Regions from separate parts of the Paenibacillus sp. FSL R5-0713 genome, predicted to be linked through region 2. Evidence: riboswitches for the same ligand, from Rfam matches in the RefSeq annotation. Region 2 holds a riboswitch; each other region holds the start of a gene.
What was found. Region 2 has a riboswitch for thiamine pyrophosphate ahead of thiC (phosphomethylpyrimidine synthase ThiC). Riboswitches for the same ligand answer to the same signal wherever they lie in the genome.
Positions count from the first base shown of each region.

Region 1: linked by a shared signal. The riboswitch ahead of MKZ12_RS04475 (ECF transporter S component) and the one ahead of thiC (phosphomethylpyrimidine synthase ThiC) in region 2 are both predicted to bind thiamine pyrophosphate.
Region 3: linked by a shared signal. The riboswitch ahead of MKZ12_RS04450 (ABC transporter ATP-binding protein) and the one ahead of thiC (phosphomethylpyrimidine synthase ThiC) in region 2 are both predicted to bind thiamine pyrophosphate.

Region 1 covers NZ_CP150229.1:988,984-993,273, forward strand. Annotated here, with positions in the region: gene MKZ12_RS04465 (pectate lyase) at 251-919, shown strand; gene MKZ12_RS04470 (copper amine oxidase N-terminal domain-containing protein) at 1,108-2,061, opposite strand; TPP riboswitch at 2,228-2,338, shown strand; gene MKZ12_RS04475 (ECF transporter S component) at 2,605-3,198, shown strand; gene MKZ12_RS04480 (ABC transporter ATP-binding protein) at 3,199-4,290, shown strand, end outside.
Region 2 covers NZ_CP150229.1:707,928-712,217, forward strand. Annotated here, with positions in the region: gene MKZ12_RS03325 (IclR family transcriptional regulator) at 246-989, shown strand; TPP riboswitch at 1,137-1,250, shown strand; gene thiC (phosphomethylpyrimidine synthase ThiC) at 1,670-3,454, shown strand; gene MKZ12_RS03335 (hypothetical protein) at 3,787-4,290, opposite strand, start outside.
Region 3 covers NZ_CP150229.1:984,527-988,816, reverse strand. Annotated here, with positions in the region: gene MKZ12_RS04460 (radical SAM/SPASM domain-containing protein) at 1-808, opposite strand, end outside; gene MKZ12_RS04455 (aspartate/glutamate racemase family protein) at 927-1,637, opposite strand; TPP riboswitch at 1,923-2,025, shown strand; gene MKZ12_RS04450 (ABC transporter ATP-binding protein) at 2,202-2,969, shown strand; gene MKZ12_RS04445 (ABC transporter permease) at 2,956-3,759, shown strand; gene MKZ12_RS04440 (ABC transporter substrate-binding protein) at 3,939-4,290, shown strand, end outside.

The DNA of each region.
Region 1 (4,290 bases), 280 kb from region 2:
TACGTTACAAATGAGCATACCAGAGGTTGATATCAGCATATTGTTCAAAGATCCTGACTTGCAAAAAATGCCGATATGACAGTCATTATGCGATGTCAGGATATATCTGATCTAATGATTATTCTAGTTACCTTCCTTATTTGGTAGGATTAGGTTGTGAGTTGGGCAGAGGTGCACCTCTGGCGAACTTTCAGTACAAGCACAGGCTTGTACACGATCCATAACGAGAGAATAAGGGAGGAATAAAGTAATGAAAAAAATGTTGACGTTGTTGTTGTCTGCTGGTTTGGTTGCTTCCATATTTGGTGCGGTTCCCGCTGCTGCTGCGCCTACAGTTGTTAATTCAACGATTATTGTTCCAGCGGGCACGACTTATGACGGTCAAGGCAAAACATTTGTAGCCAATCCTTCCACATTGGGTGACGGGTCTCAAGCAGAGAATCAGAAACCGGTATTTCGTCTGGAGGCAGGGGCTACGCTCAAAAATGTAAATATCGGATACCCTGCTGCCGATGGTGTTCACTGTTATGGCAACTGTAATATATCAAATGTAGTCTGGGAGGATGTGGGTGAGGATGCACTCACATTGAAGTCGGCCGGAACGGTCAACATTACCGGCGGTGCGGCGTATAAGGCCTATGATAAAGTATTCCAGATCAATGCAGCCGGAACGATTAACATCAAAAATTTCCGTGCAGATGATATCGGCAAGCTGGTACGTCAAAATGGTGGAACGACCTTCGCAGTTAACATGACGCTGGATAACTCCAATATTTCCAATGTGAAAGATGCTATTATGCGTACAGATAGCAGTGTATCTCAAGGGAAAATTACGAATACCCGCTATTCCAAAGTGCCAACCCTGTTCAAGGGATTTGCTTCAGGTAAAACCAGTCAATCCGGCAATGTCCAATATTAAACGAGAGACTCAATCGCTGGAGTTGTTAAAAATATAAGCTCCACTTAATTGGAAGTAAGCCGGAATATAACGCCAAAAAAAGAGCGTCCCAAGGTCATTGTCACACTGACTTTGAGGAACGCTCTTTGTAATGCAGATGTCACCATAGTATAGTTCTGCTGAGTAATGTTTCATTGTGGAGGCACATATTATTTCTCTCCCGGAACCTCAACGATGACTTTGCCATGCTCGGGGGCAACGGAACCGCTATCCGTGGAGCCCAACTTGTTTATGACCTCATATGAGGTTTCTTCAAGCATGCGAGAGTACTTGAATGATACGAGTGTTTGACCTGCTACGGAAGGACGAGTTCCTGCTTCAGCAACGGCTTTGGTTTTAATAAAGAACAGGTCACCGATAGTTCCTGCATTATTGCTGATGTTGGCCTGCCATCGCAGCAGTGCACTTCCATTTTTAAGAACATAATAACTGACCAGATCGTTATCCTCCACAACGAAGAAACGATCTTTTTTGCCTTTTTCAAAAATGTATTTAATGGAGGAATCCACCGGACCCAGAGGGTTGCGAATATCCAGACGTGTTTGTCCGAGTTCAGAGAAGCGTGGCAGATGAAGTGCGGCTTCGCGCGCCACAGTCAGATCAGAACTGTTATATTCTTTTACAATCGTAGCATCGGTAGTGTAAATGTAGGCTTCCTTGGCCTTCTGATTCCACTGCACCTTCGTACCAAAAGCCTCACCAATGGCACGGAGCGGAAGCATCGCTTTACCATTCACCAGAATCGGGGCGGAAGACAATGTTGCATTTTGGTCATTTTTCTTCATTGTCTTGCTATTAGGTTTAAGGACATAATTATCGCTGCCTGTGCTAATGCTGATCTCTTTTGTTTTGTTATTGTAGCCAAACGTATAGTTGCCGAGGAATTGAAGCTCAGTCAATGCCACGTACATGGTCCCCTGCCGGATGACAACTTCATATTGAGCTTGAACATTGTTAATATAAGCTGTCGGTTTAGGTTCAGTTGCCGCGGCTTCCGCCACAGTGGATGAGAGTAAGGCAGGTGCCGTACCTGCGGTAAGTATCGAAGCGGCAAGGATCATTTTCCATGTTTTGAGCTGCCAAGCAGAGTTATACATTTTCATTACTATCAATCTCCCTTCTAGTATTTCAGACGGACTACATAACCTAAATGTTTCATATTATGGAAAGTGTACAATAGATATCCCCTGTTCATATACCCCAAATGAAGCATGGTGATACTTCTGGGGATTGCCACAAATACCCATCTGATGTACATTAGAAGCAATGAAATAAGTGAACCGGGAGCTCAATGAAGTTGGGCTGAGAGAGTGGCCTTGTGCCGCTGACCGTACATCTGATCTGGGTAATGCCAGCGTAGAGAACATGGATTTGCAATATGTAAGGGTGAAGTGTAGGAATGAACGTGGATGAACTACAGACCTTTTTGAACTGTGGTGGTGTATCTGCCATGGCGGAGAGGGATGGTTGATATTCCGTATTTTCGACATCCACCCAATACATCATTGTGAGGATTGTATACTGCGTGTTAGGCCTGCCCGGAACCGGGGAGGCTTTTTTTGTTTATTTTTAGAGGTTGTTCAACCAGTCTTTTTGAACACACACTTTTACAACCCCACAGGGGACAGAGGAAGGACGTAGAGAACATGGCAACAACAACAGGCAACAAACGATTGAAATTAACGGATATTCTGGTAACCATCGTAATCGCAGTGGTGTTTGGGGTGATTTACAAGATATGGGGACCTACGTATGACTTGATGAAACCATTCGGCGTTCATGCGGAGCAGATGATTTACGGCATGTGGTTTATGGCGGGCACGTTTGCATTTGTCATCATTCGTAAACCAGGCGTGGCTATCTTGGCCGAGGTTGCGGCTTCAACGGTAAGTGCTTTTCTGGGCAGTGAATGGGGCATGTCCACACTGGTGTATGGTCTGTTGCAAGGATTGGGAGCTGAGATCTTCTTCGCAGCATTCCTGTATCGTAAAACCAATCTGTTTGTCACTTGTCTTGCAGCCATTGGAGCCGCAGCGGCCTCGCTTTTGCTGGATTATCAGTATGGCTATATCGATTCACTCTCGGCCTGGAATTATACGTTATTCATCGGTTTCCGCTTCATCGGAAGCATCCTGATTGCAGGAGTGTTTGCTTATTATCTCGCCAAAGCTTTGGAACTGACTGGTGTAACACGTTCACTCAGACCGGTATCCAAACAGGATTATGAGGCGTTGGATTAGATGAGCGGAGAGGGGAATTCGCAGGCGGTAAGTGTGACGAATCTAAGATGCAAGTTCCCGGGAGAGAAAGCCTTGGTATTTCAAGGCTTGTCTCTTTCTGTGCGTCAAGGGGAGAAAGTGCTGCTGCTTGGACCAAGTGGCTCCGGTAAATCGACGTTATTACAAATCTTGAGCGGTCTGATACCTCGTTCGGTTGAAATTCCGATGAAATGTGATGATATTCAGGTTCCCGTCAAAGCAGGAGTGGTCTTTCAAGATCCGGATACCCAGTTCTGCATGTCCTTTACGGATGAAGAGATCGCATTTGTTCTGGAAAACCGAAGTATTCCGCGTGAAGAGATGCCTGCTCTGATTAAATATTATCTGAAACAAGTGGGGTTATCCTTGGAACAGAACCGTGTATTGATCCAGTCCATGTCTCAGGGGATGAAGCAACGTCTTGCGATTGCCTCGATGCTTGCCATGGACCCGGAGGTATTGTTTTTGGATGAACCCACGGCACTGTTAGATGATGAGGGGACTTCCCAGGTGTGGGATACCGTCAAACGGATCGCCAGTGATAAAACGATCATCATCGTTGAACACAAAATAAACGAGATTGTAGATATGGTCGACCGCATCATTGTCTTATCACCTGAAGGAAAGATTGTGGCGGATGGGCCAGCACAGCAGGTATTCACGGATGAACGGAGCAAGTTGAGGGATTATGGAATCTGGTATCCAGGCGTGTGGGAAGAGCATGAGCAGGAGAGGGTAACAAAAGAAGAAGAGGGAACTTATGGAGAGCTTCAAGCGTGTGAGAATCAGGGGATCTCAACCTTGGAAGCACAGCAGTCGTCTGGCTTATCTGATGCAACGGAGATTTTCCCCGTATCTCATGTATCATCCTTATCGCCTGTATCGTTAGCCGATCAGCCTGCACTGGACTTGCAGCAGTTCACTGGATGGCGTGGAAAAACACCTTTCATTCAGGTGGAACAGGCCAAGGTATGGCACGGAGATTGGATTGGTATTGTCGGGGCCAATGGAGCTGGCAAGAGTTCATTGTTGTTATCTCTGATGAATATTCTGAAAACAACAGGTCATTATGAG
Region 2 (4,290 bases):
GTTCCAATATAGTCAAAGTCAATTGATTGAGGGCATTTGTTACGCAATTGTTATATAGTTCTTAAGATATATGGGTAACATTACCTTAGTGTGTAAATTACAGGGGATTAAGTCTTATAAAAAGGAAAATTTTACACGTTGGTCTATTTCAATTTTGGCTCTTTTTGGTTTACAGATGAGACCGTTTCTCATATAATTTATGTAACCAAGTTTCATGTGATGAAACATGAGGAGGGCATTATGCCATGGAAGATCGCAAGTTAACCGTCCGGGCTGTGGAACGGGCGCTGGATATATTATTATGTTTTACCACACGCAGTGATCTGGGACTCACCGAGATTGCCAGCCAGATCGGCCTGCACAAAAGTACAGTGCACCGCTTGATGGCTACACTGGAGGATCGAGGATTCGTAATCCGCGATGCAGCAACAGAGAAGTATCGACTAGGCATCCGAATCTGGGAGCTGTCGGCTCATATGTCCCGCAGTGATGATCCCGCTATTCTGCTGCTGCCTGCGATGGAGCGACTGAGAGATCGATTGGGGGAGACCGTGAGTCTGTACCTGCGGGATGGCAGTGAACGGATTCGGATTCAGGCGGTGCAAAGTGATCAGGCGATTCGCCGAGTCGCTCCAGTCGGTGTTAGACTCCCGCTGTCTGTTGGCGCATCCAGCAAAGTCTTGATGGCGTTTGCCACGGACGAGGATCGTGAGGAACTGATGAACGGGCCGGAGTGGCCGGTGTTTATTGATCCGGCGGTGTATTTGGCGCAAATGGGAGATATCCGGGATAACGGATATGCGACGAGTTATGAGGAGCGTGAGCCGGGAGCTGCAGCGGTATCTGTACCGATTATGGATCGCCGAGGCAATATTGCAGCTGCTCTCTCGGTCTCAGGGCCTGTCAGCCGACTTTCGCAGGAGACTTTGCACGAATACGCACCTGTGCTAAAGGAAGCTGCTACGCAGATGGGGCTCATGTTATCCTGATATTGATGTAAGGTTTTTCTCCAATTGGGTTGGTGTTCTGGAATATAAAGGTTGTTTTTATGTTCCGGTTGCGCTACTCTGTAATGGACGGCCCATCGGGGTCAGCTTCATTGAATATGAACAGCGGCTTATGTATGCCGCAACTTTTAACGTTACTGGGGGAGTCCGAATTGTCCGGACTGAGACGGAATCGCATGAGATTCCGGACCCTTTGCACCTGATCTGGATCATACCAGCGTAGGGAAGTAATCGGCGATATGACCACAACCACCACATGTGTGACTCTTGCAGGACTCCGTTATGGAGCTGCAACCAGGAGCATTATTGGTGATGGGCATTAAAGTCGGTTCCTTCGGGGGCCGGCTTTTTTTATATACAGTGGACGGGCGAGATAATACACATTCCATGGACTGTTTTTTCAATAACCTGCAAAAGTGGGCTTGGAGAGAGCAATCATTATAGATTTATGATCTGTGGTAACCTCCGTTCTGTCGTTAACTGTACATGAATAATGTCTCCCCCTTGGTCTGGTGTAGGATCGCTCTTTCTTCTCTGCGCTCTGCATGATTTGGGACAGGTGCGTAAGCGAGCTGATGACGATGCCAACCAAACCAAGTGAACGAACACGGAGGAGGAGACGAGCAAACATGAGTACAGGAAACCAAACGGGACAACAAGCGATGGAACAGGAACATAACGGTCAGCAGGTGGAAAAGGAAACAGGAGCGGCCGGACGGGTTCAGCCCTTTCCGGGTAGCCGCAAAGTCTACATTCAGGGCTCACGGCCGGACATAGTTGTACCGGAGCGTGAGATAGCCCTTCATGACACGAATACTCCCCAAGGGGTGGAGCATAACGAACCGCTGCGTGTCTACGATACGAGCGGCCCCATGACTGATCCCGAATTCCAGATGGATATTCGGAAGGGGTTACCCGCGCTCCGAAATCATTGGATTATGGAACGCGGTGATGTTGAAGCATATGATGGCAGAGCCGTTCAACCCGAGGATAACGGACTAAAGCCCGGAGGGCGGAGAGCCGGGGCAGAGGAATACCCTGGATTTCGGGGACAACCACTGCGTGCTCAGGCTGGGCGCTGTGTCACCCAGATGCACTACGCAAGGCAGGGCGTCATTACACCAGAAATGGAGTATGCCGCTATCCGTGAAGGGGTGGAACCGGAATTTGTGCGGCAGGAGCTGGCAAGTGGACGGGCGATTCTGCCATCCAACATCAATCACCCAGAGAGTGAGCCGATGTTGATCGGTCGTCATTTTCACGTGAAGATCAATGCCAATATAGGTAACTCTGCCGTATCTTCCTCCATCGAGGAAGAGGTTGAGAAGATGACCTGGGCGGTACGATGGGGATCGGATACCGTGATGGATCTCTCGACAGGTAAAAACATTCATACCACCCGGGAATGGATCATCCGCAATTCACCTGTACCGATTGGTACGGTGCCGCTGTATCAGGCACTGGAGAAGGTGAATGGCGAAGCGGAAGCGCTGACCTGGGAATTGTACCGAGACACGCTCATTGAGCAGGCAGAGCAGGGCGTGGACTACTTTACGATTCATGCAGGTGTGCTGCTGCGTTATATCCCCATGACCGCCAAGCGGATGACAGGTATTGTATCCCGGGGCGGGTCCATTATGGCAGCATGGTGCCTTGCGCATCATCAGGAGAATTTTTTGTACACTCATTTCGAAGAAATCTGCGAGATTATGAAAAGGTATGATGTGGCGTTTTCGCTGGGAGATGGACTTCGTCCAGGCAGCATCTACGATGCGAATGACGAAGCTCAGATGGCGGAACTGGCTACGCTCGGGGAACTGACGCAGATCGCATGGAAGCATGATGTGCAGGTAATGATCGAAGGCCCGGGGCATGTACCGATGCACAAGATCAAGGAGAATGTGGATCTACAGATGGAGATATGCCAAGAGGCACCGTTCTACACTCTGGGGCCACTGACGACCGATATTGCCCCGGGATACGATCACATTACGTCCGCCATTGGTGCGGCTATGATTGGCTGGTTTGGCACGTCGATGCTCTGTTACGTCACGCCAAAAGAACATCTGGGCTTGCCTAACAAGGATGATGTACGGGAAGGGGTTATTGCCTACAAGATCGCGGCCCATGCCGCTGATCTGGCGAAAGGCCATCCGCGTGCTCAGCGCCGGGATGATGCATTGTCCAAGGCACGCTTCGAGTTCCGCTGGCGGGATCAGTTTAACCTGTCACTCGACCCGGAACGGGCACTGTCCTACCATGATGAGACGTTGCCGGCAGAAGGGGCCAAAGAAGCTCATTTCTGCTCGATGTGCGGACCGAAGTTCTGTAGCATGCGCATTACGCAGGACATTCGTGCCTTTGCGGCGGATAAAGGATTGTCCGAGAATGAGGCTGTAGCAGCGGGCATGCAGGAAAAGGCTGAGGAATATCGGACACGGTCCTAGGCGCTGGTACAGCTTAACCTTGGCAATCTGAAATAGTGATAAAGCCGTTCTTCTCTGTCATTGCAGAGAAGAACGGCTTTTTTTGATTCAATGATATGATTTTAAACTCTATGAGCGCTCTCCGTGTTGTTCAAAACTAGCTTTGCGACTGTTCGTGGTCCATAGCTTATATAAAATGCCTGTGATAACAAATAGGAGGGCATCACTAAGTTTAGGGGCACCTCCGTATAGAAATGCAGAACAGGAAAAACCTACGATAAACAGAACAACAATATAGAGGAAATGCATATTAGTTCACCTCGTTAATTAGTGGTGTTAGTTAGTAAGTGAGTTCATTGCGGTGCTATGCCCAAATTCTTCTCCAAATGCGCCGCAAGCAATGCCAACGGACTATGGATCGCAATGCCTGTGTCTGCAGTAACCTGTGCAGCAGCGGGAGCCATAGACAGTTGAGCTGCCACTACCGTTTTACCCGGATACTGCTCAGCAATCTGCTGTAATCCCTCACGTACCGCTTCGAGATACCCTTGCTGATCTCCACGCATAATTAACTCAAACGTCCCAGGGATACACACCACTTCCGTCTGAGATGCCTTGGCAACGTGTGGCTGCCCATTCTCATCCTTGTGCTGTAACGCCTGATTCACCCGTGCCATCGTTCCTTCAATGGTTGCCGGGTTGGTGAAGGCTATGATGTAATCTCCTGGTACTCGCCGCAACTTCTGCAATAGCGGATCATCTATGCCAATCACAGGCACAGGGACCTCTGTGGCTTCCTGCTCCAGTACTGCCGCAAACAGGGTACACGTGACCAGAATGGCATCGGCATGACACTC
Region 3 (4,290 bases), 280 kb from region 2:
AGCCATATACCAGATTGTTCGCTCGCTCCCCTTCAATGATCTCTGAGAATGACTTCTCGTGCACATTACCCAGGTTAATCACACCCTCGCCATCGAGACAGCATGGAACCACCGTTCCATCCACTAGCACAGCCGCCTGACTACGCAATGCGTGGCAGAAGCCTTTGCCGTCATCTTCAGGTGCATCCAGACTTGGCCACTGGAACTCGTGGTCCTGATTCAGGTATACATTCGGAGCAATTTTGACGCCGCTGCCTGGAACCACTTTTTCCTCAATGCGGAAGTCCAGATTGAATTCACGTTCCAGCACTTCAAGGGTCTCCCGATTTCGATTCATCTGAGCATTCGTGAAGTTATCCTGCGTCAGATTCCACAGTCGGAATGAAATGATGACATTGTGCTTAACGGCCTCGTGTACAAAGGACAAAATATGACGCAGGTATCCGTCACGATCTGTTGAACCTTCGTGCCCATCGAAGCTGTGCAGGGAGAAGTTCATCTGACGCAGCGCCGGTTTACCAAGCAATTTATGCTGAGTCTTGGGCAGCAGTGTACCATTCGTTGTAATATTCACCTTGAGTCCCTTCTCGTGTGCGGAATCTAGCAGAAGATCTATTTTGGGATGCAACAAGGGTTCGCCTTTGACATGTAGATAAATATGATTGGTATGTGGTTTAACTTGTTCCAGTATATTGTTGAAGACTTCAGGGTCAATGAATCCTTTGGCACGCTGCGTCTGCGGACAGAAGCTGCAAGCCAGATTGCAGATACTCGTGATCTCAATATATACTTTTTTGAACGTTTTCAACTTGGGTCCCCATTCTGCCTAGGAGGGAGAACAATCCCACCTGCATTTTGTGATCCGGCCTGTACGGCCCATCCCTATTATATCGAGTTCATGAGCCAAGGTAAATCAGAGAACGGGTTTATCGGGTTGAGTCAAATGATTTGGCTAGTGCCAAATGAACAGATTCAATCGCATGAATATGTGTTGTATCAAATAATGGAACTTCTGAATCCTCTACTTTTACTAATAATCCAATTTCGGTGCAACCTAATATGATTCCCTCAGCTCCATCATCAACCAGCCTTTGGATCACCTTTTTATAATAATCCCTTGATAAGGGCTCAATTTTCCCTAAACATAATTCCTCGTATATTATTTTATTGACAACTTTTCTATCCTCTTCATTCGGTATCAAAACCTTAATACCATTAAATTCAATTCGTTTTTTATAAAAGTCTTGTTCCATCGTATATTTGGTTCCGAGTAAACCAACCGTACTTATATGGGACTTATGAATTTGATTTGCTGTTGCATCAGCAATATGTACGATGGGTAGTGTCACTTTTTCTTCAATATGTTTAATCACTTTATGCATCGTATTTGTACAAATTACAATCATTTCTGCTCCTGCCTTTTCCAAAGACTGAGCAGCATTCCCTAATAATTCACCAGCGCTTTCCCAATCACCTTCAGCTTGATAACGCTCGACCTCTTCAAAATTCACGCTATATAAAATGCACTTGGCTGAATGCAATCCTCCCAATTTATTTTTCACTTCTTCATTAATAATTCGATAATATTCTAACGATGACTCCCAGCTCATTCCACCAATAAGACCAATCGTTCTCATATTACACGTCCCCTTCCATTGATTACATCCCGAAAGCAGTGTATAGAAATTCAGTAGATATTGTATCGTATCTATTTCATTAAATAAACCTGCCACAGTAAGAGGAGTTGAGGAAACTGGAGCAATTCCGGCAACGGATTAATGCGTCTGCCCGAATAATCTGGCTGTGCAATCCTAATAATCCGAACGGAACCATTTTCAGATCAGTACTCACATTCTTTCTGAGCGCCCCTTTACATTCCACTTGCATGTGATATATGCTGAACACATAACTGCATATCTTGAACAATGCACTAGGGGAGCCTTACGGCTGAGACGAATCGAATGATTCGGACCCTTTGAACCTGATCTGGATCATACCAGCGGAGGGAAGTGGAGCGGCCTTTCAGTAAGCGGATTTTTTCATGTTGATGATGAATTTTAATGTGAATTGAACTTACAGACCCACTCATTTCTCCGGAAATGGGTGGGTCTTTTTCGCGTTCTGCGGGCAGATCAGCAGGTGTAATGAAAGATCCCGCAGTTTGAAGTTGAATTTGGAATAACAAGGGGGAACAGAACGAGATGGATAATAACATAACCATTCACAACATGAGCTACGCTTTCCCGGGAAAAAGGGATTCCCCCGTGCTCTCCAATGTGTCGATGCGTGTTACCAACGGCGAATTCGTCTCGCTCATCGGCTCCAGCGGCTCCGGTAAAAGCACCCTTTTCAAGCTGCTGGCAGGCCTGCTTGAGCCAACCCACGGAACCATTGAAATTCCTTGGGTCCCTGATGGAAAGCGACTGGGGCAGGTGGCCTACATGCCGCAAAAGGACCTCCTGTTATCCTGGCGAACCGTCATGGAGAATTGCATGCTCCCCGCTGAACTTGCTCCAGGGCGACAGGATAAGGGAAAAATTCGCGCAGACATTATGGCAGGGCTCGACAGATTTGGCTTATCCGGCTACGCGCATGCTTACCCGGACGAGCTGTCGGGTGGCATGCGCCAACGTGTCGCGCTGCTTCGTACTTTGTTGACAGGTGGCCAACTCTTGCTGCTGGATGAACCATTCGGCGCACTCGATGCCTTAACCAAACGCGAGATGCATCGCTGGCTACTGGAGCTGTGGGAAGATCTGGGCAAAACCGTGTTGTTCATTACGCATGATATTGAAGAGGCCCTGCTACTCAGTGATCGAATTATCCTGTTAACTCCGGGGAGCCAAGGCCAACCGCTACAAGATTTGACGGTACCTTTGCCACGTCCAAGACATTCGGACATGATCTACGAACCGGCGCTCGTTCAGATGAGACGACGACTGGAGGAACAATTGCATGCGAGAGAATAACTTGGGAAACTGCATGAAGAATAGCGTAAGGCGTTGGCTTGACCGTTATGGTCTGTTTCTTTGGCTCCTGCTCTTGCTGCTTGTCTTCTGGGAGTGGATTGTGCGTATGGGATGGGTGCCCTCCTTCATCATTCCAGCCCCAACGGCGATTGCCAACTCCCTGTATGAGCATCGTCACCTCCTGCTGGCTACACATCTGCCTGCTACCTTGATGGAGGTTGTTGTTGGTTTTGGCTTGTCCATTGGTGCCGGGATTGCACTTGCAACTGGTATGCATATGAATCGGTCGATTGAAAAAGCGTTATATCCCTTCATCGTAATCAGTCAGACGATCCCGTTGATTGCCCTGTCCCCCGTCTTCATCCTATGGTTTGGCTACACGCTGTGGAGCAAAGTTGCGGTGGTGTTCCTGATCGCTTTCTTTCCCATTGTGGTGAGTACCTACGATGGACTTCGCCAAGGCGATCCAGAGCAGCGTGAACTACTGCTCACCATGGGAGCCAGCACGTGGGATATTTTTCGCAAACTCCAGGTTCCACTGGCACTTCCCGCCTTCTTCTCGGGGCTAAAGATGTCTGTGGTGTACTGCGTGGTTGGTGCAACGATAGGCGAATGGCTCGGTGGCAGTAAAGGTCTCGGATACTTCAGCCGCCGCATGTCCAGCAACATGAACACGGACGCGATGTTCGCCGCTATTGTGCTGTTATCCCTGCTCGGGATCGTTTTGTTTGTACTGATTGCCTGGCTGGAGAAACGGTTTGGCACTCGGCGCCATGAAGCGAAAAAATAGCTGGATAAAACGTAGAGAGAATTTAGATTTTAGATGTTACTACAAGAATTACGCTCTACACAACATAACTTATGCACCATTTCAGCAGCTAACTTCAATCAGTACATTGTCACCTTATCCGTTAACATACTGCTGTCCATTTTCTACAAACCCAAACGATGAAATGAGGAACTTCATTTATGACTAACAAAGGTATATACTCCCTGCTTCCCATTATGCTCATAAGCCTGTTGCTGATCGTTAGCGGATGCGGCAACACGGGTGCTGGCAAAAACACGCCAACAACAGAATCGGAAACCAATGCACAGCAAGCAAACTCGCCTGTAACAGAACCAGCATCAGACACCAAAGATAAACTGTCCATCATGCTCGACTGGTACCCCAATGCAGTACATTCCTTCATCTATGTAGCTCAGGAAAATGGATACTTTGCAGACCAAGGTCTGGATGTCGACATTCAGATGCCTGCGGATACCAATGACTCACTCAAACTTGTTGCTGCCGGTAAAATCGATCTGGCTCTAAGCTATC